DNA from 3 places in the Kurthia sp. YJT4 genome. Region 3 is predicted to be linked to each of the others. Evidence: riboswitches for the same ligand, from Rfam matches in the RefSeq annotation. Region 3 holds a riboswitch; each other region holds the start of a gene.
What was found. A riboswitch is a leader RNA that binds a small molecule or an ion and turns the genes downstream of it on or off. The one in region 3 is predicted to bind cobalamin.

Region 1 (8,778 bases), 350 kb from region 3:
GAAATGGGTGGACTTGACACATACCTTTAATAGCCAGTCACCTCACTTCCATGCATTCAATCCAGCAAAATTCGATACACTTTTTACACATGATGATGGCTTTTTTGCACAACAATTTTCTTTTGCAGGTCAGTATGGAACACATCTTGATGCACCGATACACTTTGTACGAGATACACGCTATATCGAGGAACTTCATCTTCAGGAGTTAGTACTGCCACTTATTGTTGTAGATATTACAGCTCAAGTACAAAAGAATCCAGGTCACACGGTAACGATTGAAGACATCCTCTCATTTGAGGATCAAAATGGCATCATTGAAGCCGACTCATTTGTCGCATTACGCACAGACTGGTCGAAGCGCTGGCCCGACCATGATATCTTTAATAATATTGATGAAGCAGGCGTGGCTCATGTGCCAGGTTGGTCTGTCGAAGTATTATCTTTTTTATTCAAAGAACGAGGCATTAAAGCGATTGGTCATGAAACATTTGATACAGATTCGAGTGAAGAATATCGAAAACATGGCTCATTAGCCGCAGAGTATTTCGTTTTAGAACAAGATACGTATCAAGTCGAACTTTTAACGAATTTAGATCAACTTCCGGCAAAAGGGGCAGTTATCTTTAATATCGTGGCTAAACCTGAAAAAGCATCTGGTTTTCCCGTACGCTCATTTGCGATTACACCGAATCAATAAAGGCTCATTTGTCTTAAACTATACAGACTCATTTGTCGTGGAAACACCTTGTCATCTCAAGGTGTTTTTTGTTTCAAAAATAATATTATTATGTAAACCAAATATTTTCGTTGAATTTTCAGAAAATGAGTTGACATCTTTTTTCATCTGTTATATATTAAGTACAACAAATGAAACTGTTATATAACAAAAGGAGAGATGTTCAATGGAACACTTTATGGAAGGTTATCAAATATATTGTCAGGCTTGCGAAAATTATGGGTTGGAGTCGATGAATTACCATTTATATGTCAAACAATTAACAGAGGAGCAATTGTATGCATTTAATGAGTATAAGAGAGACGCCACAATTCAAGAGATTAGCTAGGTATTAAACCTCTATTTTCCACTTAATGTGTAAAGTAGAGGTTTTTGTATGTCCTAAGACCTTCTTTTATGAAAAGTTATTTACTTTTTTTATAGAGTATGGAATACTTTCTATTAAGATAATTGAATATTCTTTCAGATGAGAGTGCTAGTTTTAGGCTAGATAATAGGGAAATTGGTGAAAATCCGATGCAGCCCCGCTACTGTAATATGGGATGAAATGACATATAAACACTGTGTTTATACGGGAAGTTGTCAAAGTAATGTGATCATAGAGCCAGGAGACCTGCTTTCATCATTCGTTTCAATCTTCGAGGGGTGGATTAGACGCACGTAAGTATAAATATTGTTACATAATTCTTCATGTCTTTAGAACGTGAGCTTTTCGTGTTAGCTAATCCTCCAAATCAAAACAATTTGGGGGTTATTTTTATGTTTAAATCAAAATGGGTGATTCCAGCAACATTATCAGCAGCTTTAGTCGTTTCAGCTGTACCAGCAACGGCTTTACAAGCAGAAGCAAAAGTACCTACAGTTAAAAAAGTTGATGTAGCGAATACATTAAAAGCAACATCGAACTATTATTATTCATTACCAGATGTATCAACACCAACTTACCAAAGTTCAGATGCAGTACTTAATTTTGCGCGTTCAAATTACGCTGTAAGTAAAGATTACTACACAACATTCTATAAAGATGTTGAACGTGAGTTAAAGAAGCAAAAAGGTCAATTTAGTGGTTCGCCAGGCGCATTATCAAAAATAATTTTAGCGATTACTGCAATCGGTAAAGATCCGAAAAATGTTGCGGGTTATAACTTAATTAACTTATTAGGTGATAAATTAGTAGCAGGTAAAGCAGCGAAAAGTTTATACATCACAGATTATTTATATGTATTACGTGCTTTAGAAGCGAAAGATTATAGCTTCCCAGCAGGTGCAAAATACGCTGATTTCTCACGTAAATCAATGGTGGATTATTTAGTAAGCACACAATTTGAAAATGGTGGCTTCTCTTGGGCTGAAGATGTTGAAAATGGCGTGAGTGTCGACATGGCTGCGATGGTGTTAAGCGCACTTGCGAACTATGATTCAGATCCAGCTGTCAAAGCGTCAATTCGTAAAGGTTTAGATTATATGTCAAGCCAATTAACGGATGTTGCAGGTTATAATCCATGGGGCGGTAATAGTGTCGATTCACAAGCTCAAGTGGTCATCGCTCTAACAGAGAATGGCATTAATCCAAAAACAGCACGTGCATTTATTAAAAATGGTCACTGGGCTGTGTCAAATATGTTATTAAACTTTGATGCAACAACAGGTGGTTTTAAAACAACACCAGATCAAAAAAGTCCACAACTCTTTGCAACAACAAGTGCAATGTTAGGTCTTGTTGCGTATGATCGTTATGCATCAGATAAAAATACATTCTTTGATTTAGCAGATGCAAAAGCTTCTTCTTTAAAGTATGATACAACTGCACCAAAATCATTAAGTGTTACAAAAGTGGCGAACACAACAAAAACAATTTCAGGTACGACAGAACCATATGCAACGGTTACAATCTATAATGGTTCGAAAAAATTAGCAGCAGTTCAAGCAGATGCAAAAGGTAAATTCTCATATCCAGTAAAAACTGCGTTCAAAGCCAATGCGACAGTGAAATTCTATGTAACTGACTTAGCTGGTAATAAGAGCAAAGCCATTACACAAAAAGTGGCTGATCGTTTAACACCCGCAACACCAAAAGTAAGTAAGCTTGTAAAAGGCGCTAAAAAAGTAACCGGATCAACAACAAAAGGTGCAACAGTATATGCGAAAATTGGAAACAAAACATATAAAGCAACTGCCAGCACAAAAACAGGTTCTTTCTCAATTAAAGTACCAACATTAAAAGAAAAAACAAAAGTAAAAGTGTATGCGAAAAAATCAAATTACACAAGTAAATCCGTTACAGTTACAGTAAAAAGTAAATAAGATTTACACATAGCGAATAAGGGTTGCTCTAAGATGTAAATCTTGGAACAGCCCTATTGCTATCTTAAAAGGAGGGACAACATGAAAAGTAAAATTATACTATTTGCGCTATCTGCAACCTTACTTTTAACAGGCTGTAAAGTGCAAACCGCACAGCAATATGAAAATGAGCAAGAGGAAGAAGCAAAAAAAGTCGTTGTTCTAAATGACGAAGAACAGAAAAAAGCAAAAGAAAAAGAAGAAACAAAAGAAACGGCGCAAGATGATAAAGGTTCTGTAACGAAAGAAGTGGCTGCTACATCTGAAAACGACACGACAACGTCAACGAATTCGTCCGTTTCTACAGTGGAGAAATCAACATCGACACCATCTCAAACACAAAAACCAGAAGCAAAAAAGGAAACAACAACATCTAATAATACCTCTAAAGAACAACCAACAAAAACAGAAAAACCAGTCAAAAAAGACGAACCGAAAAAAGAAACGACGGTAACGAAAAAAGAAACGACGGTAACGAAAAAACCAGAGACAACGACTTCTACACCGAAGCCATCGACACCAAAACCGTCAACACCTGAAAAACCTGTAGAAAAACCAGCGAAAAAAGAATATGCAACGATTACAATTGGCATGCGCACATTACTAAATCCTGATCATTATGAGCTATTACCGAAAAACCTACAAAGTGAAAAATATGTACCAGCAAGTGGTGTACTATTAAATAACGCAAAAATTGAAATTAAAGAAGGCGATACAGCTTGGGATGCCATTTCAAAACTACGTTCAAAATACGGTATTTATATTAATTACGAAAAAAATCCAATGTACGGTATTTATATTATCGGGATTAATCATATAAACGAAAAACAAGCAGGTTCATTAAGTGGCTGGATGTATACAGTTAACGGTGTAAAGGCACCTGTTGGCGTAGGTAATTATGAACTTGAAGATGGTGACCGCATTGAGTTGCAATATACAACTAATGGTGGAACGGACTTAGGGTGGTAGTTAGATGAAATCACTTCATGATTTTCACCCACTCGTTATTTTCAGTTACTTTTTCGCTGTTATTGGTTTAACGATGTTTTACATGCATCCTATTCTTCTTATGATTAGTTTTACGGGTGCAACTGTCACAAGCTTTCTTTTATTAAAGAAAAGTTTTTTGAAATCGATTAAATGGCTGCTTCCATTCATGTTGGTAGCAGCTATTTTAAACCCTTTACTCATTCATGAAGGCGAAACAGCGATTCTCTATATCAACGAACAACCGATTACAGTCGAAGCTATTGTTTATGGATTTGCTGCTTCTATCATGTTAATCGCCATTATCTTTTGGTTTAGTGCATTTAATGCGGTCATGACATCTGATAAATTTTTATATTTATTTACGAAAGTATCCCCTGCTGTGGCATTACTAATCTCATTAACGATGCGCCTTGTACCTCTATTCGGTCATCAAATTAAGAAGATTATGTATGCGCAACGTGCGATTGGCATGGACCCTAGTTCAGGTTCGGTTTGGCATCGTATTAAAGCTGGAACTCGTATTTTATCCATCCTTATCTCGTGGGCTTTAGAAAATGCAATTGAAACAGCTGATTCGATGAAAGCGCGCGGCTACGGATTAAAGGGGCGCTCAACTTTTTCATTATTTCGCTTTGATCGATTAGATGGGATTGCACTCAGCGGTATTTTCATTTTATTTATCATGCAACTGCTATGTAGCTATTTCGGTTGGAACGAATTCTACTACTATCCAACGTTCTCACCAATCGTATGGGACGGTTCGATGATTTTCATGACGATTAGTTATGGTATACTCGTGTCACTACCTATTTTTATTGAAGTACTGGAGGCATTCAAATGGCGCTCATTGAAATCAATCAATTAACGTTTAGTTACCCACTTGCAACAAAACCAACTTTAAAAAACATCTCTCTTGAAATTGAAGCAGGTGAATTCGTCGTATTATGCGGAACATCAGGATGTGGTAAGAGTACATTATTAAAGCATTTAAAACGTGAATTAACGCCACATGGTCAAATGTCTGGAACGATTCATTTCAATGGTGTCGCTTTACAAGACTTGCCTCAGCGTGAAGCAGCCAGTCAAATCGGTTATGTACTTCAAAAACCTGAACTACAAATTGTAACGGATAAAGTATGGCATGAATTGAGCTTTGGTCTTGAAAATCTGGGTTACGATTCTATGACAATCCGTCGTCGCGTTGCTGAAATGGCAAGCTTCTTCGGTATTCAAACATGGTTCCGAAAAAATACAACAGACTTATCAGGTGGTCAAAAACAGCTGCTCAATTTAGCGAGTATTATGGTGATGCAACCACAACTACTGGTTCTAGATGAACCTACATCACAACTCGATCCGATTGCAGCGAGTGAATTTATCGCAACACTTCAAAAGCTCAATAAAGAACTCGGTTTAACGATTGTGCTTGTTGAACACCGATTAGAGGAAGTATATCCGATTGCAGATCGGGTCATTATTTTAGATGCAGGTGAAATTATTGCAAATGATACACCCATTAAAGCGGCTACACGTTTACGTCATGTTGATGCACATCATCCAATGTTGCTTGGTTTGCCAACACCGCTTCGTGTACATCATGCACTCAAGCAATCAGATGAAACACCTTTAACGATTCGTGACGGACGCACATGGCTTGAAAAGCATTACGAAAAAGACCATAAACAAATTCAAGAAGCAGAGTCTTCTGGTGAAGTCGTACTAGATGTACAAGATGTATGGTTTCGCTATGACCGTCATGCAGAAGATTTAATTCGAGGATTGAATTTTCAGCTCCATCAAGGTGAATTTCTAAGTATTGTTGGTGGAAACGGGACGGGTAAATCCACAACACTCGGCTTAATAACGGGGCTATTAAAACCGCATCGCGGAAAAGTAACAATCTTTAACAAGCCACTTAAAAAATATGCAAAAAAAGAATTGTATCAAGGTATGATTTCGATGCTACCACAAGATCCAACAACATTGCTTGTCGAAAAAGAAGTGCAACTTGAACTCGCCATGATGTCAAAAGATCAAGCAGCTATTGATCGCGTAATTGACTTACTTCAAATTCGCCATCTACTTGCTCAACATCCATATGATTTAAGCGGTGGTGAGCAGCAAAAAGTCGCACTTGGAAAAGTACTACTTAAAAATCCAAAAATCTTAGTACTAGATGAGCCAACGAAGGGGCTAGACGGTGAATCTAAACAAGTATTAGCTCGTATTCTACATGACTTACAAAGTCAAGGGACATCAATTTTAATGGTGACGCATGATGTCGAATTCTCGGCTGAACATGCAACGTCTTGTGCGATGTTCTTTGACGGTGAAATCGTCGCAAAAGGAACACCAGCTGCCTTTTACAGTGGTAATCACTTCTATACGACTGCGACGAATCGTATGTGTCGTCAATTATTTGAAGATGTTGTAACGACAGAGCAGTTAATTGCACGTTGTCAATCTCTACAAGAGGTGATGACACATGTCTAAAAAGGTCATTTCACTCATTATCTTTTTTGTGATTATTCCTATTGGGATTTTAATTGGAGCGACTTTATTAGAAGATGGAAAATACAATTTAATCTCCATGTTTGTCATGGTATTTGCTTGTATTCCTTTCTTTTTATCATTTGAAAGACGAAAACCCGATGCGAGAGAAGTATTAATTATCGCAGTGATGTCGGCAATTACGGTGGCAGGACGTGCAGCATTCGCCTTTATCCCAGCATTTAAACCGATGACAGCGCTTGTTGCGATTACAGGCTTTAAACTTGGTCCAGAAGCAGGTTTTCTAACGGGTGCTGTATCTGCTGTTACGTCGAATATCTTATTCGGTCAAGGTCCGTGGACACCTTTTCAAATGTTCACGCTTGGTATTCTCGGCTACATTGCTGGATTACTCGGTAAAACGAACTGGATGGAATCAAAAATCTCATTACTGTTTTACGGGATTTTCTCAGGTATCATGTATTCGATGCTCATGGATATTTGGACGGTTTTATCGCTTGGTAACGGCTTTAGTTGGATTGTGTATGGTTCTAAAATCATCACAGCGATTCCATTCACTATTACGTATATGATTTCAAATGTCATTTTCCTGTGGTTACTTACAAAACCGATTGGTGACAAGCTAGAACGGTTAAAAATTAAATACGGGGTCATGCAGACGACCTAAATTAAAAGAGTAGCGTAGTAATCGCTGCTCTTTTTCAATTTTCAGGACAACTATTGAATACAGGACTTCATTTTTCATATAATGGAGTAACAACACTTTAAAGGAGGTTTTGGTATGAAAAGGTTATTATTGGCGGCAAGTTGTTGTCTAGGTCTCGTTATGACATCTTCCATAAGCGCTGCTGCAGAAGAAGTCATCATCTCTACACCACATCAAGACGTAGTTGATATGAAGAAACAGTTACCGAAAAACGCTGAAATATTGCCAGATTTACAACTCATCTTAACGGACCTTACAACAGCTGAACAGCGTACTTTTCACCAAGCTTTCCCAGATAGTACGATTGAAAAAAATACAGCTGTCACATTATTAAATGAACCGACGAAACCAACGTGGAATTTATCACTTCTACGTATTCCTGTCACACCTGCATCACTTTATACAGGGAAAAATGTGAAAGTAGCTGTTATTGATACCGGTGTAGCGACAATACCGAGTTTGCAACACGCCATCAAGCAACGCCTCGTATTTGCACCAGACGATCCGAATACAACTGTGAATGAAGCAGATTCGATTGACCGCGGTCATAACGGTTTAGGACATGGCACACTCGTTACGTCGATTATTGCTGCTAAGCCGTATCTACTTAATGGATTTTCGCAAGGGATTGCACCCGATGTTCAAATATATGCTTTAAAATATGCAGATGGCACAAAAAGAGGCTCTGCTTTTGATATTGTACGTGCGATTCAGTGGTCAATTGATCATCAAATCGATTTCATTAACTTATCTTCTGGCCTGCCTAATGATTTAACAGCACTACATCAAGTCATCCAAAAGGCAAATAAGGCAGATATCTTAATGATCGCTTCTACAGGCAATGATGGTTACTATGAAAAGGTTCGTTATCCAGCAAGTTATAAAGAAGTGGTCAGTGTTGGGGCGATTAATCGTTATCAAGATATTAGTAGTTTTTCAAATCATCAAGGACGGGTTGATTTTTTAGCACCTGGTGAAGATGTACCAGCGATTAACCGTTCTGGTACAGTGAGTTATGTAACGGGTACGTCTTTTGCAGCACCGCATATTACAGGATTACTTGCTTTATTAAAAGAACGTTATCCGTACAGTTCAAGTACGCAACTTGTTCAAAAGTTAAAACAGATGCAAAAAGAGAAGCCCTATCCGATTTTAGCGATAAAAGCACCTGTACCACTAGATAGAAAGCCCGTCATCTCAACAAGAAAAGTGACGGATCATGAAGCTTCTTTTTCACTAACAAATCGTAAAAAAGAAGACGTTATCGTATTACAAAATGAACGCGTGATTCAGCGCAGTAAAGCTAATAAATTAACCTTAAAAAACCTTCCTGCAAATAAAAAGCTAACTTTTTCATTCCGTTTTGTAAATGCTGACGGAGATTTTTCGGAAGTGGTCACGACAACGATTCGAACAAAGAAAGATATCACAAAACCACAAGCTCCAAAACAGCTAACGGCTGATTTACTACCAACAGGACAAGTAAAAT
Region 2 (12,078 bases), 210 kb from region 3:
CTGAAGAGCCTGAAGAACCAGCAGTAGATGAGCCAGATCAACCTGAAACAGACCAACCTGGTGAAACACCTGAAACCGATCAGCCTGAAACAAATCAACCTGGTGATAACCAAGGTGACAATGAGAATGACAATAATAACGGGAATAATAATGGAAACAATGGGAATAACAGCAATGGAAATCAGAATGATAACAATAACGGAAATACAACTAAACCTGAAAAACCTACTGAACCTGACCAACCCGAAACAGATGAACCAGCCACTGAAAATGATCAAGGTAACGGAAATTAATATCTAAACAAAAAAGGATGAGACATATGTGTAAAAACACCGTCTCATATGAGCATAATAAAAACCGGAATTGCGCTGTGGCGCGGTTCCGGTTTTTCGTTGCGAACGCTAAAAAAGAAAATGAAATGTTTTGTCTCATTCTCTTTTTGTATATACAAAAACTTCGACAAATTATGATTTGTCGAAGTTTTAATCGCTCATCTATTTCTTTAAGCGTAAACGTGCACAGCGCTTTTTCGTTTCCTGAAATAATTCATCTAATTGACGATAACATGCGTATTGTCCAGGTCTCCTTTTAATAAAAGCTAATCGCTCTCCTGCATTAATTGGCAAAATTTCATATTCTTCTTTTTCATCAAAATGTGTTTGATTCGAAGCTTGTAAAATGAACATTTCATATAGGTTAATGCCTTGTTCCATATAATCTCCTGCTGAGTGATCACGTCGATCATGTGCCTCATGAATCTTTTCGGCTAGTGACTTCCATTCATTGAACCATGCATCCACTTGTTCTTTTTGAATTTTTTCTTGATTGCATTGAATCATTGTTCCACTAACCCCTTTTTAAAACGTTTTTGACCTTCTCGACACACATCAAATAATGGACATGCATGACAACCTGGACGTTGCGATTTACAATGATAACGTCCAAAGAATATAAGTTGATGATGCGCTTTATTCCAACGTTCAATCGGTGTTTTTTTCATAATCGTTTCTTCGACTTGTAACACACTATCTTTCCAACGACATAAACCAAGTCGTTTGGTTACACGCTCTACATGTGTATCTACAGCCATTGCTGGAACTCCAAACGCAACAGACAATACAACATTCGCTGTTTTTCGTCCAACACCTGGCAATGTCACCAGTTCTTCTCTCTGATCTGGAATTTCTCCATTATATACCTCTAGTAATCGCTGACATAACTTTTGAATATTTTTAGCTTTTGCACGATATAAACCAATAGAACGAATATCTTGTTCTAGTTCTTCTAGAGGCACAGCTAAATAATCTTCTGGTTTTTTATATTTTTGAAATAATGTTTTCGTCACTTTATTCACTAAAACATCCGTACATTGTGCAGATAATAACGTCGCAATTGTTAATTCAAATGGATTATCATGCACTAATTCACAATGTGCATCTGGATACATGTCGTCCATTTTATCCAAACATTCAAGCCATTGTTTTTTTGTTAACATCGCTATTCTCTCTCCTCTAACCAATTATAAAACGGCGCTTTTTTCACGACTGGCTGTACATCTTCATCGATTCTAGTCGGTGTTTTAATTGTATGTTCACGATACTCTTTTGCGTGTCGCAAAGCCGCTTTCGTCGTTGTAATATTTTTCTTTTTCCATTCAAAAAGAATACGATCCATATATTTCAAACTTACTTTATCACTTAGTACGGCTTCTTTTAAAGCTTGACGAATTAAATCAGGTGTATGTCCATCTTGATCAATCCACATCGAAATCGTTTCAATCTCAATCGGTGATAATAGACGACCTAGCTCCTGCTCAAACATTTGGAATAACTGCCCTTCCTCCATTTGTTCCTGACTCACTTCGATTTGCTGTTGCGTATTTTGTTCGCAATCTAATAGACGCATCCAAAGTGGAAATAAATTTATTTTTTCATATAAAATATGATCCTGGTTTGTCTTTTGTTCGATTTGAATCAAACCTTTTTGTAAAAGCCCTTGTAGACAAAACATAATTTGTTGTTCTTTTACATTCATTCGTTGTGCTAAATCAGTATGTGACGGGAAATCAACACCTTGCTCTATAAAGGAATGAAGTTGTAGTAACAACAATGCTTCTTCATCTGTTAATGAAAGATTTTTATAATGCTTAAAAAATAACTGTGGTACAGCAACTTGCCCACTTTCAACCCACGCTTGGAGCCTCATTTGTTCATTTTGCATTTGATTATTGACTCCTCTCTTTTTCAAAAGTTTCAACGTACATTATAACACTGAAGTAAAAGGCATGAACATGAAATTGCATGGTTTGTGTTTTTTTCGTATTAATAAGCTCAAACGATAAATCATCTCAAATTATTTTTTTGAGCATAATCATGTCGATTTGCGTCAATTGTAATATTACATTGTATATCATAATGTGTTTCGCGTTCTTCTTTTGGAATTACAGCTAGAACACTTTGTGACCACAGAAAAAAACTACACCCGAATAATACGAGTGTAGTTAGTAGTTTATTCATTTTAAGCCCCCAATTCATAAAGAGTATCTTTTCCTTTTTTGTCTAAATATTTTTTATATAACTTTGAACTGATTAACTTACCACTTGAATATTTATCTTTATAAATATACGTATATTTACTTGGTGTTCCTTTACTAATTAACTTTTTTGTACCAATAGGTAATTCGCCAGATTCAATATAATCAATTTTTGGCTTTACTGTTTTTTCAACAATGCGATTAGCTGTAAAACTGCTGATTAAATACTTACGTGGCATCCAACCGTATGATTTTGTGGAGTAAGAGTAAACATAAGCCCATGAACCACTTACTTTCTTCACCTTCACAACACTTTTATCTTGATAAACCTTTTTCAATTTCTTACTTGAAACTGCTGGTTTAGAGCGCAAACTTTGCGTATAAACTACATGCATTTTCTTGCCTGTGATCTTAGCAGCTGAATCCGTAATGTATGCGGTTAAGATAAAACCATCTACTTTTTTCCCGTTAATTTTTAAACCCAAAGATGGTAAGTACGTTTTTTCACCTGAATACTTAACAAAATTATTATAAATTGCTACAACATTTCCATAATGTTCATATTTATCTTTATAATAATATCCCTTTACAGCACCTTGTTTCCCTTGAACACAAGCCTCACCTTTACCAAGAGCATATTTAAATGTTTTGCCTTTTTTATAATTCACGCCCCATTTAGCATATGTTGTATCGTTTGTTTGCTTATCAATGACTAACGTACACTTATATTTTGCGTTATGTGCTGAATCATCATTTAATTCTGCACTTGCTGTTGTAGCGAAGGCTGACAACGTTAATACTCCTAACATTAAAGATGGGACAATTTTCTTACTTAGACAAACTTTTTTGGATTCCATTTATAATCACCTCTGACAATTATTATATAACAAAAGATTCAACAAAATATTATAACTTTATTATCATAAGAATATAGATTTTATTTTTTAATATAAAAAAGTGACGAGGTTTAATCCTCATCACTTCTCATCTATCTTGCTTCTTTTAAGCGGGCTTGCACTGCTTCCACCTTTGGCATACCGCCTTGTGCGCCAAACTTTTCAACAGATAAAGAAGCAGCGATATTCGCAAATTTAACCGCTTCTGTGATTCCTACACCTGTAGTTAGAGCATAAGCAAAAGCACCATTAAATGTATCCCCCGCACCTGTTGTATCCTTTGGTACTGTTTTAAAACCTTTCACAATCACATGTTTTTCACCATCATAGTAACGTGCACCATCCGCTCCTAGTGTCACAATTAGACGATTTGGATAACGTTCAAGCGCATTTTCTACATCGTCTTTAAAAATATCTGCACATTCTGTTTCATTTGGCGTGAAGTATGCGACACGGTCCATCCACTCTTCTTTAAAATTCTCTGCTGGCGCTGGATTTAACAGTACTTTTACACCTAATTCTTGGCACACATCAAGTGCGTATTCTACCGTTTCTTGTGGTATTTCTAATTGCATAATGACTAGCTCACTCTTGGCAATTTGCTCACGCGCTGCATCAATTGACTCCTTTGTAACATCGTGATTTGCACCAGGTACTACAATAATTCGATTATCTTGTTCGAATAAAATAATATTGGCAATTCCTGTAGCAGTGGATGTCGTCTCTACAAACTGATCTTGTACGCTTTCTACTTTTAATAAGTTTCGTAACACTTGTCCAAATGCATCATTACCTAGTGCACCTACCATATGTACATGCGCACCTAATCGAGCCGCTGCAACCGCTTGATTTGCTCCTTTACCTCCTGGAACAGTGTGAAAACTCTCCCCTAAAACGGTTTCTCCTTGTTTCGGAAATAGATTTGTTTCTACAACAATATCCATATTAATACTACCAATGACTGTTATCATATTTATTCTCCTTTAGTTGAATTTCTTTTTATTAAAATAGGTGCTACAAGTTGGTGACGTTCTAGAATATCTTCATTTTGCATTTGCTTCCATAAACAGCGAACAGCTCTTTGTCCAATTTGCGTAATTTGTTGTGCAACCGTTGTAATCGTAGGTGTCGTCCATTCTGTCATGCGAATACCATCATAACCAATCAACTGAATATCTTCTGGAATACGTAAATTCATTTGTTGAATCGCTTTTAACGTGCCAATTGCCATCGCATCGCTACTTGCAAAGATTGCTTCATATGTTCGATTTTGTAGTTTTTCAAGCACCAAAATTTTTGTCGCTTCCACTTCATATGCACTAATTACTTCTTCAATTTGTAATGTTTGTGCGCAAGAATAAAAGCCTGCTATTCGTTCATTTGCAACATCCTCTTCACTCGATGCTCGAATACATAGTACATTCTCTACGCCACAAGCCATCAAGTGTTGGCAAGCTATTTGACCTCCGAGGAAGTGATCCGTTTTGATTGTCGGAATCTTCTCTGATAAAACGCGGTCTACAGCGACCATGGGAATTTGCAACTTTTCATAGTAACTCGCTTCTATTTGCTTTGTCGCAATAAATAATCCTGCAATATACTGCTGTTGCAATTGTTCAATGATTTGTTTTTCTTTTTCATGTTCATTTCCAATATTACAAAGAATCATTGTAAAGCCGTATTGATAGGCTTGTTCTTCAATTTCTTTTGCTAACTCTGTAAAAAAAGGATTCGTAATATCTGGCACAAGCAAAGCCACCATTTGGCTTTTCTTCGTCGCAAGTGAACGTGCCATTTCATTAGGTCGATAACGCAGTAATTCGATTGCTGCGTGAATCGACTTTTTTGCCTCTTCACTCACATACCCGTTTTTATTTAGATAACGTGAAACAGTAGATGAAGATACACCCGCTTCCTTTGCTACATCTCGAATTGTCGGCATCTTTTCATCTCCTCTGAAACTCATATGGTACCGGTTCCACATAAATATAACGACTTCTTATCCTCATGTCAAACACCTATTTTTATATAAAAAGAAGGACTACGCCAATGCGCAATCCTTCCTTTTAAAGATTCTCTACCTGCTAATACCCCAAGATACAATAGGAGAAAATCAATAGAAGCTATAAATGTTTGGTAAAACGAATTAACGTGCTGACATACCGCCATCAACGATGAATTCTGAACCAGTTGAGTAGCTTGATTCTTCAGAAGCTAAGTAAAGAACTAAGTTAGAAACTTCTTCTGGCTCAGCTACGCGACCCATAGGAATCATTTTAGAGAATGCTTCAACTGCTGCTTTAGTATCTTCTTGAACAACCATTGGTGTAGCAATTACACCTGGGTGTACAGAGTTTACGCGGATGTTTTTAGGAGCTAACTCAAGAGCTGCTGCTTTTGTAATACCACGTACAGCAAATTTAGTATCAGTGTAACCTACAGCGCCACCAACTAAACCGTTAAGTGAAGAAATGTTTACGATTGTACCTTGACCAGCTTTTTCCATTGAAGAAACAACTGATTTGATACCTAAGAATACAGAAACTTGGTTGATTTCAACGATTTTACGGTAATCTTCTACTGAAGTATCAGTGATTGATTTAGCCATAGTGATACCAGCATTGTTTACTAGTACGTTTACTGGACCGAATGCTTCTTCAGCTTTCGCTACAACGTTTTTCCAATCTTCTTCGTTTGCAACGTTTTGTTTTACGAAAATAGCGTTTTCGCCAAGTTCTGCAGCAAATGCGTTACCTTTTTCTTCATTTAAGTCCGTAAGAACGACTTTAGCGCCCTCTTCGATGAATTTTTTTGCGTGTGCAGCTCCCATACCTTGAGCTGAACCTGTAATAATTGCTACTTTACCTTCTAAACGAGCCATTATAAAACTCCTCCTTAAAATCTTTCAGAAATAAACTACACTTGTAAATTAACAAACTTTCATGCATACTGTCAATAGAAAAGCGCTAAATATTTTAATAATAAACTATTTAATTTTAAATTAATTATAACACAACTTGTTCACACATAGCTTAATTTAGGTAATTATAAACTTTCTGTTAAATGGAAATAATGGCATAATGACATTATGAAAGGAATGATTTGATGTCTTCTTCACAAGATCGTAGAATTTTACGCACACAGAAAAAATTAAAAGCTGCACTCATCCATCTTTTAAAAGAAGGACATGATTTACGTTCACTTTCAGTAACGGAAGTTGCACAGCAAGCTACATGTAATCGTGTTACATTCTACTCTCACTATAAAGATTTAGATGACCTTCTTTGCACAATCTTTGATGATTATCTTACAGAACTACTAACCTACTTTAGAGAGAGTTACCAAGCACTGGGGAAAATTTCATCTACAGATGAGCGACTCCACTTAGCTATTTTTGAATATATTTATCAAAATCAATTCATTTTCTCTCTCATTATTAAAGGAGAGATGCTGCCTGGTTCTCAAAATCGTTTTTGTGACAGCCTCGTACAACTAACCGGTAAAGAGATTGCACTAAAAGATGACTTACCGATTGAGGTACCTGCTCTTAGTTACTACTCAACATATGCAAGTCTTGGCTTTTTTATTTATTGGATGAATCAAGATTTCAAAGAGAAACCGGAAGTCATGGCAAAAAAACTAACCTATTTGCAAAGCAAGGTGTTTCAAGAAGCTGAAGTCTTATAAAAGTATGATTGAACTACATCTCCAATTTTTAGATATGTCTAAAAATTGGGATGTAGTTTTTAAATGACTAAATATTCATCAGAAGAAAAGAGGATGAGAAAAAACATTTCATTTTTCTCTTTTAGAGTTCGCAACGAAAAACCGGAACCTCGCCATAGCGCGATTCCGATTTTTCATGCTCATATAAGATGATATTTTCACAGTTATATCCATCCTCTTCAAACTGAAGTACTACCTGAAAACCGTACAGAATTCTTCTTTTTCTCCGTTACATTAAGTCAGTAGCATGTGGATATAAATTCAAACTTCTAATCACTACTTTCCTATAAAATTTTCAGCTCAAGCTATTTTTGCTGAAGGTGGTTTTCTACACGTTCCTATTGGTTCACTTCTTCGTGTTTAAAATACATTACTTTTTTATTTCCTAACTTCTTTCTAATAATTAAATCTCTCAGATGAAATAGTTGTATATTTTTCTGAATATTTCTCTTTTTCTTTTTATTCTAATAGTTTTATGTTATAGTAATCTCTAATTACATAACGTGTAAGAAATGGTACTTATGAAAATAAGTTTAAATGGGAAGAGCGATGTAAATTCGCCACTGTCCCGCAACTGTAATTGGGAGTTTTTCAAACAACGCCACTGTTCTTTAATGGGAAGGCTTGAAAAATGTTGAGCATAAGTCAGGAGACCAGCCATCTTCTAGTACACACCAAATACCTACGTGGAGATAGGTGGTGTTCTGTGCGCATAGACGGGGAAATTATTCCTCTTTTTCAGTATGCATAGATAACGCTTCAGACTATTTCCTTTAAGAAATAGTCTTTTTATTTTGGTTTATGTAAATTCAAAAGGAGGTTTTTTATAATGACAACTGTATCAAGTACAACGATTGGATATCCATATATTGGTGAAAACCGCGAATGGAAAAGAACAGTAGAACAATTTTGGAATCAACAACTTTCAGAAAGTCAATTTGAAAAAGAATTAAAAAATCAACGCATAGCAAATTTACTAAAACAACAAGATAAAGGAATTGAACAAATAACAGTCGGTGACTTTACTTATTATGATCGTATGTTAGATTTAGCTTTTATGTTCCGTCTAATTCCCGAGAGATATCATACATTAGAATCAGAACCTTCATTGAAAACATATTATGCGATGGCACGTGGCTCAGACACAACAATTGCGTGCGAAATGACGAAATGGTTTAATACGAACTATCATTACATCGTTCCAGAATACGAACAACAAAAACTATCATTAGGACACAACTACTTACTTGATTTATTCAATGAAGCAAAATCTGTATTATCAACAACTCCAAAACCAACATTTATTGGTCCATACTCTTTTATTCAGCTAACAAAAGGCTATTGTGAAAAAACAGTCGCATCTTTTATTTTGCAACTATTACCACTTTACGAACAAGTAATTCAACAACTTGTAGATGCAGGAGCTGAATGGATTCAACTTGAAGAACCAATGTTCACGCAAGAGTTAGACGAAGAACAACTACAATTAATTGATGTGATCTATCAACAATTAGCTGATCATGTACCAGGTGCGAATTTAATGATTTCCACTTATTTTGAAGCAATTCCACAATACGAAAGAATTGTACAACTACCTGTAGCAGGTATTGGATTGGATTTTGTTCATGGATACAAAGATAATTTACAAGCAATCAAGCAATACAGTTTCCCAGGAAATAAAGTATTAGCTGCTGGTATTATTAATGGTCGTGATATTTGGGTCAGCCCTTTAAAAGAGGTCACACAAAAAGTTGAAGCTATCTTACAATTAGTTTCGCCAAAAGCATTGTGGCTACAACCTTCTTGTAATTTGCAACATTCACCTGTCACAACCGCTGCTGAAAAAGCATTGCCAACTGTCTTATATAATGCACTTGCATTTGCAGATGAAAAATTAGATGAATTGCGTCATATCACTTATTATATTCGTAATCAATCTTTTGAAACCCCATCTATAATAAAAGAAAATTTAATGGTTATTGAAAAACTTGCTACCGATGTATCTCGGAATAACTCGACTGTTGCACAAGAAATCAAACAACTTAACAAGAAAGATTTTAATCGTTCACAGCTTTTCGAAGAACGTATTATTACACAAAAAAACAGATTACACTTACCTGATTTTCCAACAACAACTATTGGAAGCTTTCCACAATCAGAAAAAATCAAAAAAATACGTTCGCAATGGCGTAAAAAAGAAATTTCAACAGAGCTTTATGAAACTCAATTACGTGCAGAAACAAATCGCTGGATTAAAATTCAAGAAGATTTAGATTTAGATGTATTAGTTCATGGTGAATTTGAACGAACAGATATGGTGGAATATTTCGGAGAAAAACTAGCTGGTTTTGCATTTACTAAAAAAGCTTGGGTTGTATCTTACGGTTCACGTTGTGTAAAACCCCCTATTATTTATGGCGATATTGAATGGCTTGAACCGATGACTGTTAAAGAAACAACAGATGCTCAAGAACAAACAGATCGTTTAGTCAAAGGAATGTTAACAGGACCGGTCACCATTTTAAATTGGTCATTTGTACGTGATGACATCGAACGTAGTAAAGTCGCTATCCAAATTGCACTTGCACTTAAAAAAGAGATTCTTGCACTCGAAAAAAGTGGTATCCAAATCATTCAAGTCGATGAACCTGCCTTACGAGAAGGTTTACCATTACGACAGTCGCGTCAACAAGATTACCTAGATTGGTCAATTAATGCATTTAAATTAGCTACAGCTGCCGTTCAACCAAGTACGCAAATTCATACACACATGTGCTATTGTGAATTTAATGATTTTATTGAACCGATTGTTGCACTAGATGCAGATGTTATTTCACTAGAAACTTCACGTAGTCACGGTGAATTAATTCACTCATTGCAACATACACCTTATCCATATGGTATTGGTTTAGGTGTATATGATATTCATAGTCCACGGGTACCGAGTATAGAAGAAATGTATACGATTTTAGAAGATAGTTTGAATATCATTCCAAAAGAAAGATTTTGGATTAATCCAGACTGCGGACTTAAAACACGTCGCGAAAAAGAAACCGTTGACGCACTAAAAAATATGGTAAGTGCTGCAAAGCAATTAAGAAGCCAGATTAAAAAACAACCTATTTCATTTTAACTCACCTCAATTTTTTAATATAAAATAATTTAAAACTAAAGAACCCTTAGAATGATTGAATTATGTATTATTCTAAGGGTTTTTACTTTTTATGCTTATAAATCTTTTGTATGCATCAAATTCTATCAATTTCGTAAAGTAATATGTACCATGCTAATCATTTTATTTGTACACTTTTTGTTTTATTTTAATTAGTGAAAATTGAACCGAAAGTATTAACTTCTTTAGTATAAAGTGGTATGGTTATGTATATTATTATTCCACGAGACAAGGGAGATTCAATGAAATATTTGTCATTAAAATCTAAAAGTATTTTATTTGCATCGATTATTACGATTTTAGTCTCTTTAATCATTACTTCCATTAACTACTACATGAATATGAATGCAACAGTGAGTCGTCTCTCTACAGATTCAGAACGTACGATGAAAGCATGGTCAAAAGAAGTATTAACATCGGATGTCGAAAAGCTTGTTGCAACACAAGATGAAGAACTACAAAAAAAAATGATTGCAAAATTTGATAAATTAGCCAATTACCAACCGCAAGTTGCTCAAGGCTATTTATTTGGTGTCGAGTTGCGTAATGGGAGTCAAACAAGTGTCATCTCAGGCCCAACATTCCTCATGGAAGCCTTTGAAAAATCAGACTTATTAATTGGTGACTTTTATACACAACCACAAGTCATTGCCGATGCCATTGCTGAGATGAAAATAACGAAAAAACAAACATACTCTAAAATTTATACCGATCGTTTTGGTACATGGATTACGGTCTTAAAGCCTTTATTTAATAAAGATGGTGAAATGTTCGCCTATTACGGAATAGACTTTGATGCTAATGCATATCTTTTAGGCGAATATAATAAAATTAAAACAACGATTATTATTTTAGTTGTTCTTTTACTTGTTGTTTGTTTAATACAGCTTATCTTTATGAATCGACTATTTAGACCGATTACGATTATGCAAAAGAAAATCGCTCGTTTGAACAAAGGGGATTATTCTGTTCGTTTAAAGGAAAGTGAAGATGAATTGGGCAAGTTATCCAAACAGCTAAACATCTTATTAACACAACTCGACGAACAACAGAAAAAACCTGTAAATTTATATGGTATGGAGCCAACAAACCTTGGTCAACTATCAAAACAATCTATGTTATTATCTATGGATATTCATTCTTTCTTAGAAAACGAAAAAGATTTAAACCCATATATTAGACGAGTACTATTAAAAGAAGAACAACATCAAAAAATCGCTAAATTAGCTAATCCATATATGATTTTATCACTCTCTACATGGTTAAATAGCATGAATTTAAGAGGACGGATGAATACTACAGAAAAAGAAATTCTATCCGAATTGATTCATATAGAAAAACCTAACCAAGATATTCTATACAAGGGTATTATTGCAATTATTCATAACCCAGTACTCTCTCAAAAAATTTATACAGCGATTTATAAAAACTTTTTTGAAATATCTAATCAACTATCTTAAAATATTAATTTTTCACTTACAGAACTTTGACTCATTAATTAGAGGAAAGTTCTTTTTTTGTGTTTTTTTAACTAAAAAATCATTTTATTGGCTCTTTGTCAAATGACGTTGGTGAGATTATTTAATAGAATAAAAGAGTCGGTTTTTTCGAGCGAGTTGTGTTTCATTTATGAAACGCAACTCGCTCTTTTCAATTTGAAATGAATGAAGATTCGCTGACGGTAGTTCGTGAAATTACGATACCCATAGGCAACACGATTTAAGACTTTGATTTTATTGTGGATGCCTTCA
Region 3 (12,078 bases):
TCACTACTTTTCCCTCTTTCGCCTTTTCAACGAGTAATGCATGAATTTCTTCTTGAATAAAATGATGACGACCGGGTTCTTTACCACAATAAATCAATTCAGCACCTGGTTTAGCATATTTCAATAACTCTTTATTCACTAATCGGTCATATGCAATGACATCTGCTTCCTGTACACATTCCAGTCCTTTTACTGTAATTAACTTTAAATCGCCAGGCCCCGCACCTACTAAATAGACTTTTCCGTACATAAGACCTTCCTTTCCGAGCATGCGCTAACAAAGCGTGCTGCTACTGCTGGATTTGACGCGAAGTGAAAATGTGTATAGCCCGCAACGATATTGTCACGTAAATAACCTTCGCCTTTTGCTTTGAATTTCCCCTTCGTATCATATGCATGGTTTTCACTTTCCCCTTCATATGTTGAATAGTGGAATTCATGTCCTTTTGCAACCATACCTTCTTTAATTAAAAAGTTATCTTTTTTGCCATAGATTTCTCGGTAACCGAGCGCCACACGTTTTCCTTGCATCTTCGTACATCCTGGAATGGCACCGACCATGTCAAAATGTTCTCCGTCCAATGTTTCAATCGCTTCTGTTAAATACATAAAGCCTCCACATTCAGCAAAGGTTGGGCGTTTTAAAGCAATGAATGATTGAATGGATTGTTTTGCGCGTTCATTCTTTGAAAGTTTCTCCGCAAATTCTTCTGGGAAGCCCCCGCCAATATATAGACCATCTGCTTCTACTGGCACTTCCTCATCTGCTAAAGGTGAAAAATAAACGAGATTGGCCCCATTTGCCTGTAAAAGCTCTAAATTTTCTTCATAGTAAAAGTTAAATGCTGCATCTTTTGCGACTGCGATGGTACAAGTCTGTTCAGTTTGTTTTGTAAAAACAGAAGATGTTACAGCTAATGGCGCGGCCTTCGTTACATCTAATAATTGATCGAGATCAATCGTTTCTTCTACAAGCGTAGCTAATTGATCAAAATAATCTTGCATCTCACCGCGTTCTAAAGCAGGAATTAGCCCTAGATGGCGACTTGGCATATGTAAATCAGGCTGTTTCTTCATATAGCCAATGACCGGAATACGACATTCTGCTTCGATTGCTGTTTTCACAATTTGAAAATGACTTACACTTCCCACTTGGTTCGCAATGACCGCAACAATCTTCGGTCGGTTCGATAGAAGTTGGAACCCTTTCACAATCGCAGCTGCACTTCTTGCCATCGCAGCACAGTTCACAACGAGTATAACAGGCGATTCTGTAATCGCTGCAATGTCCGCTGTTGAACCCACGTCTGACAATGGATTTTTCCCATCATAAAATCCCATAACACCTTCAATAATCGCGACATCACTTGATGCAGTTGCACGCATGACGATGTCTTTTACAACGTCTTCTTCAAACATGAAACTATCAATATTACGCGATGTTCTACCTGTTACAGCTTGGTGGAATGATGGGTCAATATAGTCGGGGCCACATTTAAATCCCTGTACCGTCAAACCCTTTTTTTGTAATGCTGCCATTAAACCAATCGTAAGTGTTGTTTTTCCTACACCACTATTCGTCCCTGCGATGACAAAACGATTCATTCTCTCACATCCTCATAAACAATTTCCGCAACCGAAATGGTTGTATTTCCTGATTTTTTCTTCACTAATAATAGTTCACTGTTCCCACTATAACGACGTACAGCTGGTTCACTTACTCCGTAAACACCTGTATATTTAAAGACCGTATCCGAAGGTGCTGTCACTTGTTCTGCATTCAACTCGTCTTTTGAATACCACTTAAATTCCCAGTCATATTTTGACGTAACCTCATGGAAGCAAGGCTCATCTTTTTTCAATTCAAATGTCACAAGTGCCTTCACGCTTTTGATGGATAAACCGAGTTCTTGTAATGTTTCTTGAATGACTTGCTCTACTTCTTCTGTTGATGTACCACGATTGCACCCCATACCAATGACTAATGATTTCGGACGGTAGACGACCGCATTTTCAATCAGTTCATCTGGTTGTAAGAGGCGATGTGTAATTACAAGTGCTGCTTGTGGTTTTGCATCCATCGCTTCTGCAATCGTGTCATATTGTTTTAGATTCGTCGGCATCGGTGTATCATGCATCCACCAATCTTTTTCACCTGTCTCTTGTACAATCGCCACATGTTCCTCATTGACAACTGAAGCTGATACAGGTGTCAAATGTGTATCAGAGTCCCACTGCCAGCCAAATTTCGCACCGAATAAATCAACTGGAATGGTCTTTTGAACATCGGATGCTGTTGTAATAATCGCATTCGCTTGTAGAGCTTCTGCTACCGTATGCGTTAAAGCATTTGCACCGCCAAGATGCCCTGATAACATGCTGATGACATTCTCACCGCGGTCATCGATGACAACGACAGCTGGGTCGACCTTTTTATCGACTAACACAGGTGCAATCATTCGTACGACTGCACCGAGTGAGATAATGGTGATAATACCTTGATAATGCTTAAATAATGCTGGGAATAACATGCGCACGCTGCCGCTAAATAATTGAACATTATGCGCGCGCTCATCACCACGTTCAAACTTACTCATATAATAGACATCTGTGTTTGGCAATGCCGCGTGTAGTTTACGACTAATTTCCACACCATGCTTAGTAATTGCGACAATCGCATACGGATGCTTCACTTCAATTGGCGCTAATACATCGTCACGTAACTCGATGACCATTACTCTGTCACCGCTTTACGGAAACCATGCGTAAATGTTTTATCATATAATTTCGAACGATAATCTTTTTCATGAATATGTGGATCTAATGCCCAACCAGCTAAAATCATTGCTTGTTTACGAATTCCGTTCGTACGCATCGCTTCATCTAAATTCACTAATGTCGTACGTACAATCTTTTGGTCTGGCCATGTTGCACGTTGTACTACTGCGATTGGCGTATCATCCGACCAACCTGCATCTTGTAATTCACGCACGATTTTCTTCGTTAATGTCGCACTTAAAAATAGTGCAATCGTACAATGATGACTTGCTAAATCACGTAATTTTTCAAATTCAGGTACAGGAGTACGACCTTCTGCACGCGTTAAAATCAGTGTCTGTGTTAAATCAGGAATTGTTAACTCGGCTCCTACTGCTGCAGCAGACGCAAATACAGAACTCACACCCGGAATAATTTCGCATGTAATATCATGTTGCTGTAAAATCGCCATCTGTTCCATCGTTGCACCGTACATCGCTGGATCTCCTGTGTGAACACGTGCCACCACTTTCCCTTCATTTACACGATCGACAATCGCTTGTACCATCTCATCTAAATGCATACCTGCTGTTTTCACAACTTCCGCTTCTGGCTTAGCCTTCGCAATTAATTCTTGATTCACTAAAGAATCTGTATACATCACAACATCAGCTGTTTGAATAATATGTAATCCTTTTACTGTTACTAAATCAGGATCTCCTGGACCTGCACCAACAATATAAATTTTTTTCATTATTTACGCACCACCATTAATGTAAGATATTCAAGCTCGACACCATCAAGTTCAGATGTTTTCCAAATGATTTCTTCATCGGACGTTACTTTTGTGACCACATGTGCGCGGTCTAATAAGTCTAAATCACGTAACACTTGAAGCATTAAATCAATTACTTTTGCCACTTTAATAAAGACGATGGCATCATGATTTTCAATCGCGCGACGCATCGCGTCATAATCGTCGACTGCTGGAATCATCGCGATATGGTCGTCTCCTTCACCAAGTGGAATACCTAATCTTGAAGCAGAGGCATTAAATGATGAAATCCCTGGAACCATTTGAATGTCGACATCTGGATGACGTTCTTGCATCAATGTCATCAAGTGAATGAACGTACTAAAGAGCATTGGGTCGCCCTCTGTTACGAATGCTACGTCTTTTCCTTCCGCAATACGCGCATATACTTCATCAACTGCTTTATTCCATTCGCGGTCTAATGTTTCCTGATGCTTTGTCATTGGGAACACAAGCCCAAGCATCTCCTTATCCATGCCATTCACATAGACATCAACAATGCGCTGTGCGTAACTTTTTTTGCCCTTCATTTTCTTTGGATAGGCAATGACCGGTGACTCTTTCATCACACGAAAAGCTTTCACTGTAATTAATTCGGGATCTCCTGGACCTACCCCTAAGCCGAACAATGTTGCCATCTTAATTTTCCCCCTTGCTCGCTGTAATAATAAAGATTGGATTGAGTGGAACAAAACGTGTCATATCCAAAATCGGCTTACTACGTGCGATTTGCGCTTGGATAATATGTACGTGTAGACCCAATTCTTTAAAAATCTCAACGGCCTTCGCTAAATTTTCAATTGTTGTCGCATTTAAAACGATGCGCCCACCTTCATTTAAGCGTTCTGAACAAATCGTCAATAAATCACGAATATTTCCGCCTGTACCGCCTAAAAAGACCGCATCTGGATTCGGAAATTCGTCTAAACGCTCAGGTGCTTTCCCATGAATCGCCGTCACATCTACACGAAATTTCTTCTGATTTTCAAGACAGTTTGCTAAATCAGGCTCATTCTTCTCAATCGCATAGACTGCTCCTTCTTTTGCAATACGTCCTGCTTCAATCGCCATCGAACCTGTGCATGTGCCAATATCCCAAATAATCGAATCTGGCTTCACATTTAATTGTTGAATGGATAACACACGAATCTCTTTTTTCGTAATCAGCCCTTTATCTGGCTTGCGCTGTGAAAATTCCTCATCTTCAATACCAAGCGGCCATACATGCGGTGTTTCCTGTGCGATTAAAATGACCACATTCAGTGGCGAAAACGCTGCTTCTTTCATCTCTTCTAATGTGAAATGACGACAGCGTTCCTCCACACCTTCTAAATTTTCAGCGACAAAAGCACGATATTCATGGAAGCCAAAATCAAGTAAATACTGTGCAATGGCATTCGGTGAATTCACTTCATCTGTTAAAAGCGCCACTTTCTTTTCACCATTCATCTTTTGAGCAAGACCTTTTATTGAACGCCCATGCAAGCTAATCACTTTTGCATCTTGCCAGCTCGTTTGACAACGTGCAAATGCAAGTTGAACAGAACTCACATGCGGATAAATCTCTAATGGCATTTTGTTCGAAAGATATTGTCCAATTCCGTAAAAAAGAGGGTCGCCTGAAGCTAGTACGACAATGTTACCTGTAGCTGCTTGAATCTGTTCCACAACTTGTTTTAAACCGCCTTTAATGACGATTTTTTGTCCTTCATATGTATCGAAAAAGGCAAGAACACGCTCACCTGCGACTAATACATCACTTTGTTCAATCCATTCGGTTGTTTGTTGGTTTAAGGTAGCTTTTCCCCCATCACCAATCCCGATTAATTTAATCGATGCTGTCAATTTGTTCAGCCCTTCCTAATTGCTCGCCCTTCATTGAATAAATGTAGGTACTCACATTGATGTTTCCTTTCACATGTTGAATCGACGCATGGCAACACGCCATGCAAAGACGATCAAAAAAGGCTTGATAGCCATGTTCTAGCATAATCTCGCCTACTTGCGAAGCCGTATTCGCATGCCTCACTTCTTCTTGTAATGCGGGCGGTACACCACTCTCTGCTGCAAGGTCTGCTAAAAACTCAAAGTTAATTGGCGCGCTTTTCGAGTGAACCATCATGACCCCTTGTGCCACTTTTGAGAATTTCCCCATCATACCGACCAATGTCACTTGCGGAATGTCATGTATTTTACAGTGCTTCAATGCATGACCGACAAAATCACCCATCTCAATAAAACATTCTTCAGCTAAATCAGGAAAAAGCGCCATCGCATAGCGCTCACTCCGTCCACCTGTCGTTAAAATCAAATGTTTTTGTCCTGCTGCATGTGCAACACTAACAGCTTCAGCAATACTCGCCATATAAGCTGCACTTGAAAACGGTACAACGGTTCCTCTCGTTCCTAAGATGGAAATACCACCGACAATTCCCAAGCGACCATTCAATGTCTTTTTCGCCAACTCCTCACCAGCTGGAACCGAGATGACGACTTTCACACCTCGCTTCACGCCGAAATGTTCGAGTGTCTCTTTCACAACTTCCTCTAACATTTTACGCGGTACAGGATTAATCGCTGCTTCTCCAACAGGCACAGGAAGCCCTGGTTTTGTTACACGTCCCACACCGACACCACCATCTAAAACGATGGCATCACCTTCAATAAAAGATACAGTCGATTCAATCAGTGCTAAATGCGTCACATCAGGATCATCTCCTGCATCTTTAATCGTGCCACAACGAACAGCCTCTCCTTCTCGTACGGTATGCTCCATCGTAAATGTGGCATATTTTCCAACCGGTAAAAAAATCGTCACCGATTCTTGTTCTTCACCCGAAAGTAAAGCAATTAGAGCTGCTTTCGTTGTTGCAGTGGCACATGCGCCTGTCGTATAGCCATGGCGCATATCTTTCGGGTCTTTTTTCTTCTTCTTTTCCATTAGTCTTGGCGATCAGCTAAAATCGAGATCGCATTTAGTGCCGCAACGGTTACCGTACTACCGCCTTTACGACCTAAATTCGTAATGAAAGGCACTTCTGTCACTTTCGATAATTCCTCTTTTGATTCAGCTGCTGACACGAAACCAACCGGCATACCAATGATTAAATCGGGCTTTGCAATTCCTTCACGAATGAGACGAATCAGTTCTAGTAGTGCAGTTGGTGCGTTCCCAATCGCATAAATACCACCTTCATGTAAGCGCGCTGCTTTTTGCATCGAAATAATCGCACGCGTCGTATTATGTTCCTTCGCCATTTTCGATACATCTTCGTCTGCAATGTGACAATATAGGTCGCCACCATGTTTTTGGAATCGTTTACGACCTGAACCACTTTGAATCATCTGTACATCTGCAATCACAGGTCGTCCAGCACGAATCGATTCAATACCTGCACGAATCGCATCTGGATGAATAATGACACTTTTTCCTAATTCAAAATCGGCTGATGCATGCACGATACGACGAATAATTGACCACTCATCTTCTGAATAATCATGCGGACCATATTCTTCTAAAATCGTTTCAAAACTATATTCATAAATACGGTTCGGCTCTACTGTTAAAGGTGTGAAATCCGTATTAAAGTTGTCGGTATTAATAAATAATTCTTTTTCTTGTTGCTCATTTGTCATGATCAAATGCCTCCTATAAATTGCTCAATATCATCAAAGTTACGGAACATATTCGGATAATCCATTTTCGGACGTGCAATCAAAATCACTTCAATTCCAAGTGCTAAAGCTGTCGTGATTTTTTCATCAACCGAACCAACCTTCCCGCTCTCTTTCGTAATCATCAATGTCGTATCGTATTGTTTGTATAACGCCGTATTTAGCTCTGCTGTAAACGGTCCTTGCATCGCAATAATCTGCTTTTGCGGTAAACCAAGTGCTTCGCATTTTTCCATATTGTCAATGCGCGGTAACATGCGTGCGATTAATGTAATCTCTTCTTCACCAAGTAAATGCTTCGTGAAAATCTGTAGCGTCTTACTCCCTGTCAGCAACATCACATTCCCTTTACGCTTTTTCGCTTCAAGCGCTGCTTCTTCATATGTTTCAACAACTGTAATCAAGTCATTTTCATAATCTTCAGACATCCGTTCGTAGCGACAATACGGGACACCTGCTAACTGTGCCGCTTGTTGTGCGTTTTTTGATGCTTCTTCTGCATAGGGATGACTTGCATCGACAATGATTTGATCACCGCGTGCTGTCACTTTTTCAGCCATCTCTTCTGCTGTTAAGCGCCCGACATGTGTCGCAATTCCCTCTGCTTGTAAACTCGCAGCCGCTGAATCCGTCACTACTGTTGCTAAAACATCGTGATGGTTATTCAATCGAACAGCTAGCGCACGCGCATCACTCGTTCCTGCTAGAAAAAACATTATTGATGCACTTCCTTATGGTCGTGCGCATGGTCATGACTGTGGTTGTGGTCATGATCGTGATGATGGTGGTGATGCCCATGATCATGGTCGTGGTCGTGATGGTGATGATGGTCGACAAATTCAGATGCATTAATACGATATGTACACGTATCGCAGTTCATTTTCACATCGCCAGCTAATGCCTCTTCAATACGCTCAATTACTACTTTTTCAAGTAATGAATGGTAGCCAAAGTATTCGCATAATGTAATATCCATATCGTATTCCGTATCATAGCGCGCTTTCCAATCAGTCATGCGCTCCATTAAGATACCTGTAAATAAGAAGTACGGTAGCATATATACTTTTTTCGCACCTAATTTTTCACAACGCGCAATCCCCTCATCCACTGTTGGATAGGTCACACCCATAAATGCAGGCTCTACATTACGCACACCAATTTGCTCTGACAATAAGCGCGCGATTTTATAAACATCACTATTTGAATCTAAATCACTACCGCCGCGTGCTACTAATAAGACCGTCGTATCTTCATCTTGTTCGTCTTTTACAAAACCACTCTCTGCTAAACGGTACTCTAAAATATCAATTAAACTTGGGTGAATGCCTAATGGACGACCATATGTAATCGATACATGTGGATACAATTCTTTCGCTTCATCAATCGCCATTGGAATATGAATTTTTGAATGCCCTGCTTGTAAAAGCATAATTGGAATCGTAATAATTTTTTGTGCGCCGCGCTCGACACACGCCTTCATTCCCTGTGCAATATTTGGACTTTCAAATTCTAAAAAACATGTTTCCACTAATAATTGTTCTGGTAATTGCGCTTCAATACGCTTTGCAAATTGACGTACTTCTTCATTTCCTGCTGGTAGACGACTACCATGACCTACGATTAATACTGCTGTTTTCATCTTCAACACTCCTAATCCCCACAAGGTGCAGGGGCAATTTTGATTTTTGGTGTGAGATCTTGATAAATAAAGTTTCCAATCTTCTTCACACGTTTAAAATATTTGAATAAGCGCTCATTCGGATGCGCATTTGCTTTGTATTCTTGAATAATCGATTCTACAAGAGGTACTAACTGTTCTTTGTCTAGTCCCTCAACTACAGGTTGACCCGGGTGCGCTGTCCGTCCGACAGGTTTTGCGCCGATAAAGACATCGAATGCACCTTTTCGGTAAACAATTCCGATATCATCCATCACTGCTTTATAACAAGCCATTCCGCAGCCATTAAAACCAATATTTAATGTTTTCGGTAAGCTCATTCCACCAAATGCCTCTTGCAGTGCATCTGCATATGGAATCGCATCGGCTTTTTCACCGTCACAGAAATCACATGCCTTCATTTTCACAACATCGCCAACCGGTGCGATTATGAGACCGACTTCTCGCAAACGATCGGTAATACGTTCAGGTGATGTGGTTGGAATACGAAGAATAAATTCATGGTCTGGCGTATATTCCATCGAACCTTTTTCACCAACTACTTCAGCCAATACAAGCATTTGCTGTGGTGTAATCTTCTTATTCGCTACGCCTGGGCTGACCGCAAACTCGAAAATTGCCTCCATCTTCTGGTGAACATATTGTTTCGGTTCAACAACGGTTCCACCAAGATAGCCAAGCACTTCCTCTGCAAGTGCTAACGTATCTACTTCAAGCTTTTTCGGCTCCACTGTAGCAATTGCTTGTGGCTCGTATGACTTTCCTGTTTCCTGATCCATCGCCCATGGTTCTGCTTCTTTTTTCAAACGCTGATGTGGCTTTAACGGTTGTTTTTCTTCACCAAGTGTATATTTACGCTGATAACCACGCGGTGTAATCATCTTCCCGTCATACATGAATGTCGACGAATTCCCAATGACAACGGTCGTCAACATCCCAATATCGTGTTCCAACATATCCTGTAATGTCGTCATCTGAATTTGCTGCGTCTCACGATAAGCACTTTTCACTAGACCTACAGGCGTATCTGGATGACGATACATCAGTAAAATGCGCTGTGCTTCCGCAATTTGACGTGTACGACGACCACTTTTCGGGTTATAAAAAGCAATAACGAAGTCTGCCATCGCAGCTGCTTCAATTCGTTTTGCAATTAGATCCCATGGTGTTAAATGGTCACTCAAACTAATCGTACAAGCATCATGCATGACGGGTGCGCCTAGTAATGATGCACATGAATTAATAGCTGAAATTCCTGGCACAATCTCAATCGGTACACCTGTTTTCTCCGTCCAACCTTGTTCAATTAACACTTCGTACACAAGTCCTGCCATACCATACACACCTGCATCGCCACTTGAAATAACGGCAACAGACTTACCTGCCTCTGCTTGTTTTACTGCTTCTTGCGCACGCGACACTTCTTCTGTCATCCCTGTACTAATTACGGCTGTCGCTGTAATTAAATCTTGAATCAAATCGACATAGGTTTTATAACCGATGACAACGTCACATGATTTTAATACTTCTACTGCACGATTCGTAATATGCTGAAAGTCTCCAGGACCGAAGCCAACGACATACAATTTTCCTTGTTGTGTCATTAAACTTCCTCCTTCACTTTTGAAATCCCCTTAATCGCTGGTGTATCTTCATTACGAACGAACGCGCCATTTTCAAATGTAATACGCGGTACAACCGTTTTTTGCTCGCCTGCAAGTTGCGCTACAAAGCGTGTCGCTTCTTCTTCCGACGTAATGCTATACCAATCGCCCTTTGGATAATGCACAACGACACATGCATCTTTACAACGTCCATTACAACGTGTACGTGATGTATGAATTTGCTCATCCAAGTTACGCGCTGTAATTTCTGCGCGAATTTTTTGTGTAATTTCTTCTCCCTCTTTACGCATGCAGCTACTACCATTACAAATTAATACGTGTGATTGCACACCATTCAAATTCCAAGTTGTCATGTCTAACATCCCCCTCGTATGTATCCGAACGATCCGCTTTTGCGCAAACAAAAAACCTCTATTCTAGGCGAATAGAGGTTGAACATCCTAAAAATTGGCATAGCGAAATAAGCGTAGCCCAACTACTAGTTTGTCCAAATCTCTTCCCACCGAAAAGTTTGTCCGATTTTAGAAGCAGGTTTCCTGACTCAAGTGTATCCGAACGCAGTCCCTTCTCAGCAATTCGCCAATGGATCTGACTGTTTCGACACTTATACAGTAGCGGGGGCTGTAATGGCATCTCACCATTTTCCCTTTTAACCTAAAAAATAATAGGCACTCCTAAAATACAATCGTTATATGTAATTTCAAAATCTTGGTTATAATCATAACCATAATTTGTCTAACTTTCAAGACACTTTTCTGAAAATTCATTTTGATAGAATATTATTAAAGTTTATTTACCTTGAAAAAACACTGAAATCTCTGCATTTATCCAGTATTCTTACATAAAAAATTTTTGTTAAAAAAAATACGTATTGTCAAAATTTAGCGTTTTATGATAAGCTTTTTTAGAAATATCAAATAATTTTAACGATTCGATGGTGTAAGTTGCTTGTCGCACTTACTTAAAAGGGAAATCGGTGTAAATCCGATGCTGTCCCGCAACTGTGAAGCGGAGTGTATAAACGATATGCCACTGTTCAATGAACGGGAAGGTGTTGATACATGATGAGGCGAAGCCAGGAGACCTGCCACCGAAGATTGATTTCACCCTACGAGGATAGGCGTATGAAAGACAGCTTTCTTTGCTATGTCTTTTTTAACCTATTCTATATTGTAGAATAGGTTTTTTTGTGCACATTCTCAAAGAAAAAGGAGGACGTTTGAACGTGTTGAAGAAATTATTAAAGCTAGTTTATTTTTTACCCTTTCTCTTAATCGTACCAAATCGTGCGAATGCGATGCACATTATGGAAGGCTTTTTACCGATTGAGTGGGCGATTTTCTGGTGGGCCATCTCCCTACCGTTTATCATTATGGGGATTCGTTCGATTCGAAAAACTGTAAAAGAACATCCTGAAACGAAGATGATGCTTGGATTATCTGGGGCTTTCGCTTTCGTCTTATCCGCGTTAAAAATCCCATCGGTTACAGGTAGTTGTTCACATCCAACAGGTGTCGGCTTAGGTACTG

Region 1: it holds a riboswitch for cobalamin, as region 3 does, so the genes downstream of both, QN089_RS07645 (Ig-like domain-containing protein) here and QN089_RS05835 ((2Fe-2S) ferredoxin domain-containing protein) in region 3, are expected to answer to the same signal.
Region 2: it holds a riboswitch for cobalamin, as region 3 does, so the genes downstream of both, metE (5-methyltetrahydropteroyltriglutamate--homocysteine S-methyltransferase) here and QN089_RS05835 ((2Fe-2S) ferredoxin domain-containing protein) in region 3, are expected to answer to the same signal.

What each region holds. Positions count from the first base shown of each region.
Region 1 covers NZ_CP126689.1:1,556,442-1,565,219, reverse strand. The annotation lists gene QN089_RS07655 (cyclase family protein) at 1-700, shown strand, start outside; gene QN089_RS07650 (transcriptional regulator) at 906-1,067, shown strand; cobalamin riboswitch at 1,193-1,374, shown strand; gene QN089_RS07645 (Ig-like domain-containing protein) at 1,499-3,043, shown strand; gene QN089_RS07640 (DUF4430 domain-containing protein) at 3,125-4,051, shown strand; gene QN089_RS07635 (energy-coupling factor transporter transmembrane component T) at 4,056-4,937, shown strand; gene QN089_RS07630 (ABC transporter ATP-binding protein) at 4,910-6,565, shown strand; gene QN089_RS07625 (ECF transporter S component) at 6,558-7,250, shown strand; gene QN089_RS07620 (S8 family serine peptidase) at 7,365-8,778, shown strand, end outside.
Region 2 covers NZ_CP126689.1:990,162-1,002,239, reverse strand. The annotation lists gene QN089_RS04805 (transglycosylase domain-containing protein) at 1-293, shown strand, start outside; gene QN089_RS04800 (YpoC family protein) at 495-839, opposite strand; gene nth (endonuclease III) at 836-1,495, opposite strand; gene QN089_RS04790 (DnaD domain-containing protein) at 1,498-2,220, opposite strand; gene QN089_RS04785 (hypothetical protein) at 2,343-2,516, opposite strand; gene QN089_RS04780 (hypothetical protein) at 2,518-3,324, opposite strand; gene rbsK (ribokinase) at 3,522-4,400, opposite strand; gene QN089_RS04770 (LacI family DNA-binding transcriptional regulator) at 4,403-5,371, opposite strand; gene QN089_RS04765 (glucose 1-dehydrogenase) at 5,576-6,310, opposite strand; gene QN089_RS04760 (TetR/AcrR family transcriptional regulator) at 6,535-7,116, shown strand; cobalamin riboswitch at 7,652-7,831, shown strand; gene metE (5-methyltetrahydropteroyltriglutamate--homocysteine S-methyltransferase) at 7,985-10,288, shown strand; gene QN089_RS04750 (HAMP domain-containing protein) at 10,570-11,787, shown strand; gene QN089_RS04745 (transposase) at 11,955-12,078, opposite strand, start outside.
Region 3 covers NZ_CP126689.1:1,202,723-1,214,800, reverse strand. The annotation lists gene cobA (uroporphyrinogen-III C-methyltransferase) at 1-250, opposite strand, end outside; gene QN089_RS05885 (cobyrinic acid a,c-diamide synthase CobB) at 229-1,605, opposite strand; gene QN089_RS05880 (cobalt-precorrin 5A hydrolase) at 1,602-2,735, opposite strand; gene cobM (precorrin-4 C(11)-methyltransferase) at 2,735-3,511, opposite strand; gene cobI (precorrin-2 C(20)-methyltransferase) at 3,511-4,209, opposite strand; gene cbiE (precorrin-6y C5,15-methyltransferase (decarboxylating) subunit CbiE) at 4,211-5,416, opposite strand; gene QN089_RS05860 (cobalt-precorrin-5B (C(1))-methyltransferase) at 5,400-6,512, opposite strand; gene QN089_RS05855 (precorrin-8X methylmutase) at 6,512-7,207, opposite strand; gene cobK (precorrin-6A reductase) at 7,210-7,965, opposite strand; gene QN089_RS05845 (sirohydrochlorin chelatase) at 7,962-8,885, opposite strand; gene cobJ (precorrin-3B C(17)-methyltransferase) at 8,897-10,528, opposite strand; gene QN089_RS05835 ((2Fe-2S) ferredoxin domain-containing protein) at 10,528-10,902, opposite strand; cobalamin riboswitch at 11,059-11,240, opposite strand; cobalamin riboswitch at 11,468-11,655, shown strand; gene QN089_RS05830 (energy-coupling factor ABC transporter permease) at 11,847-12,078, shown strand, end outside.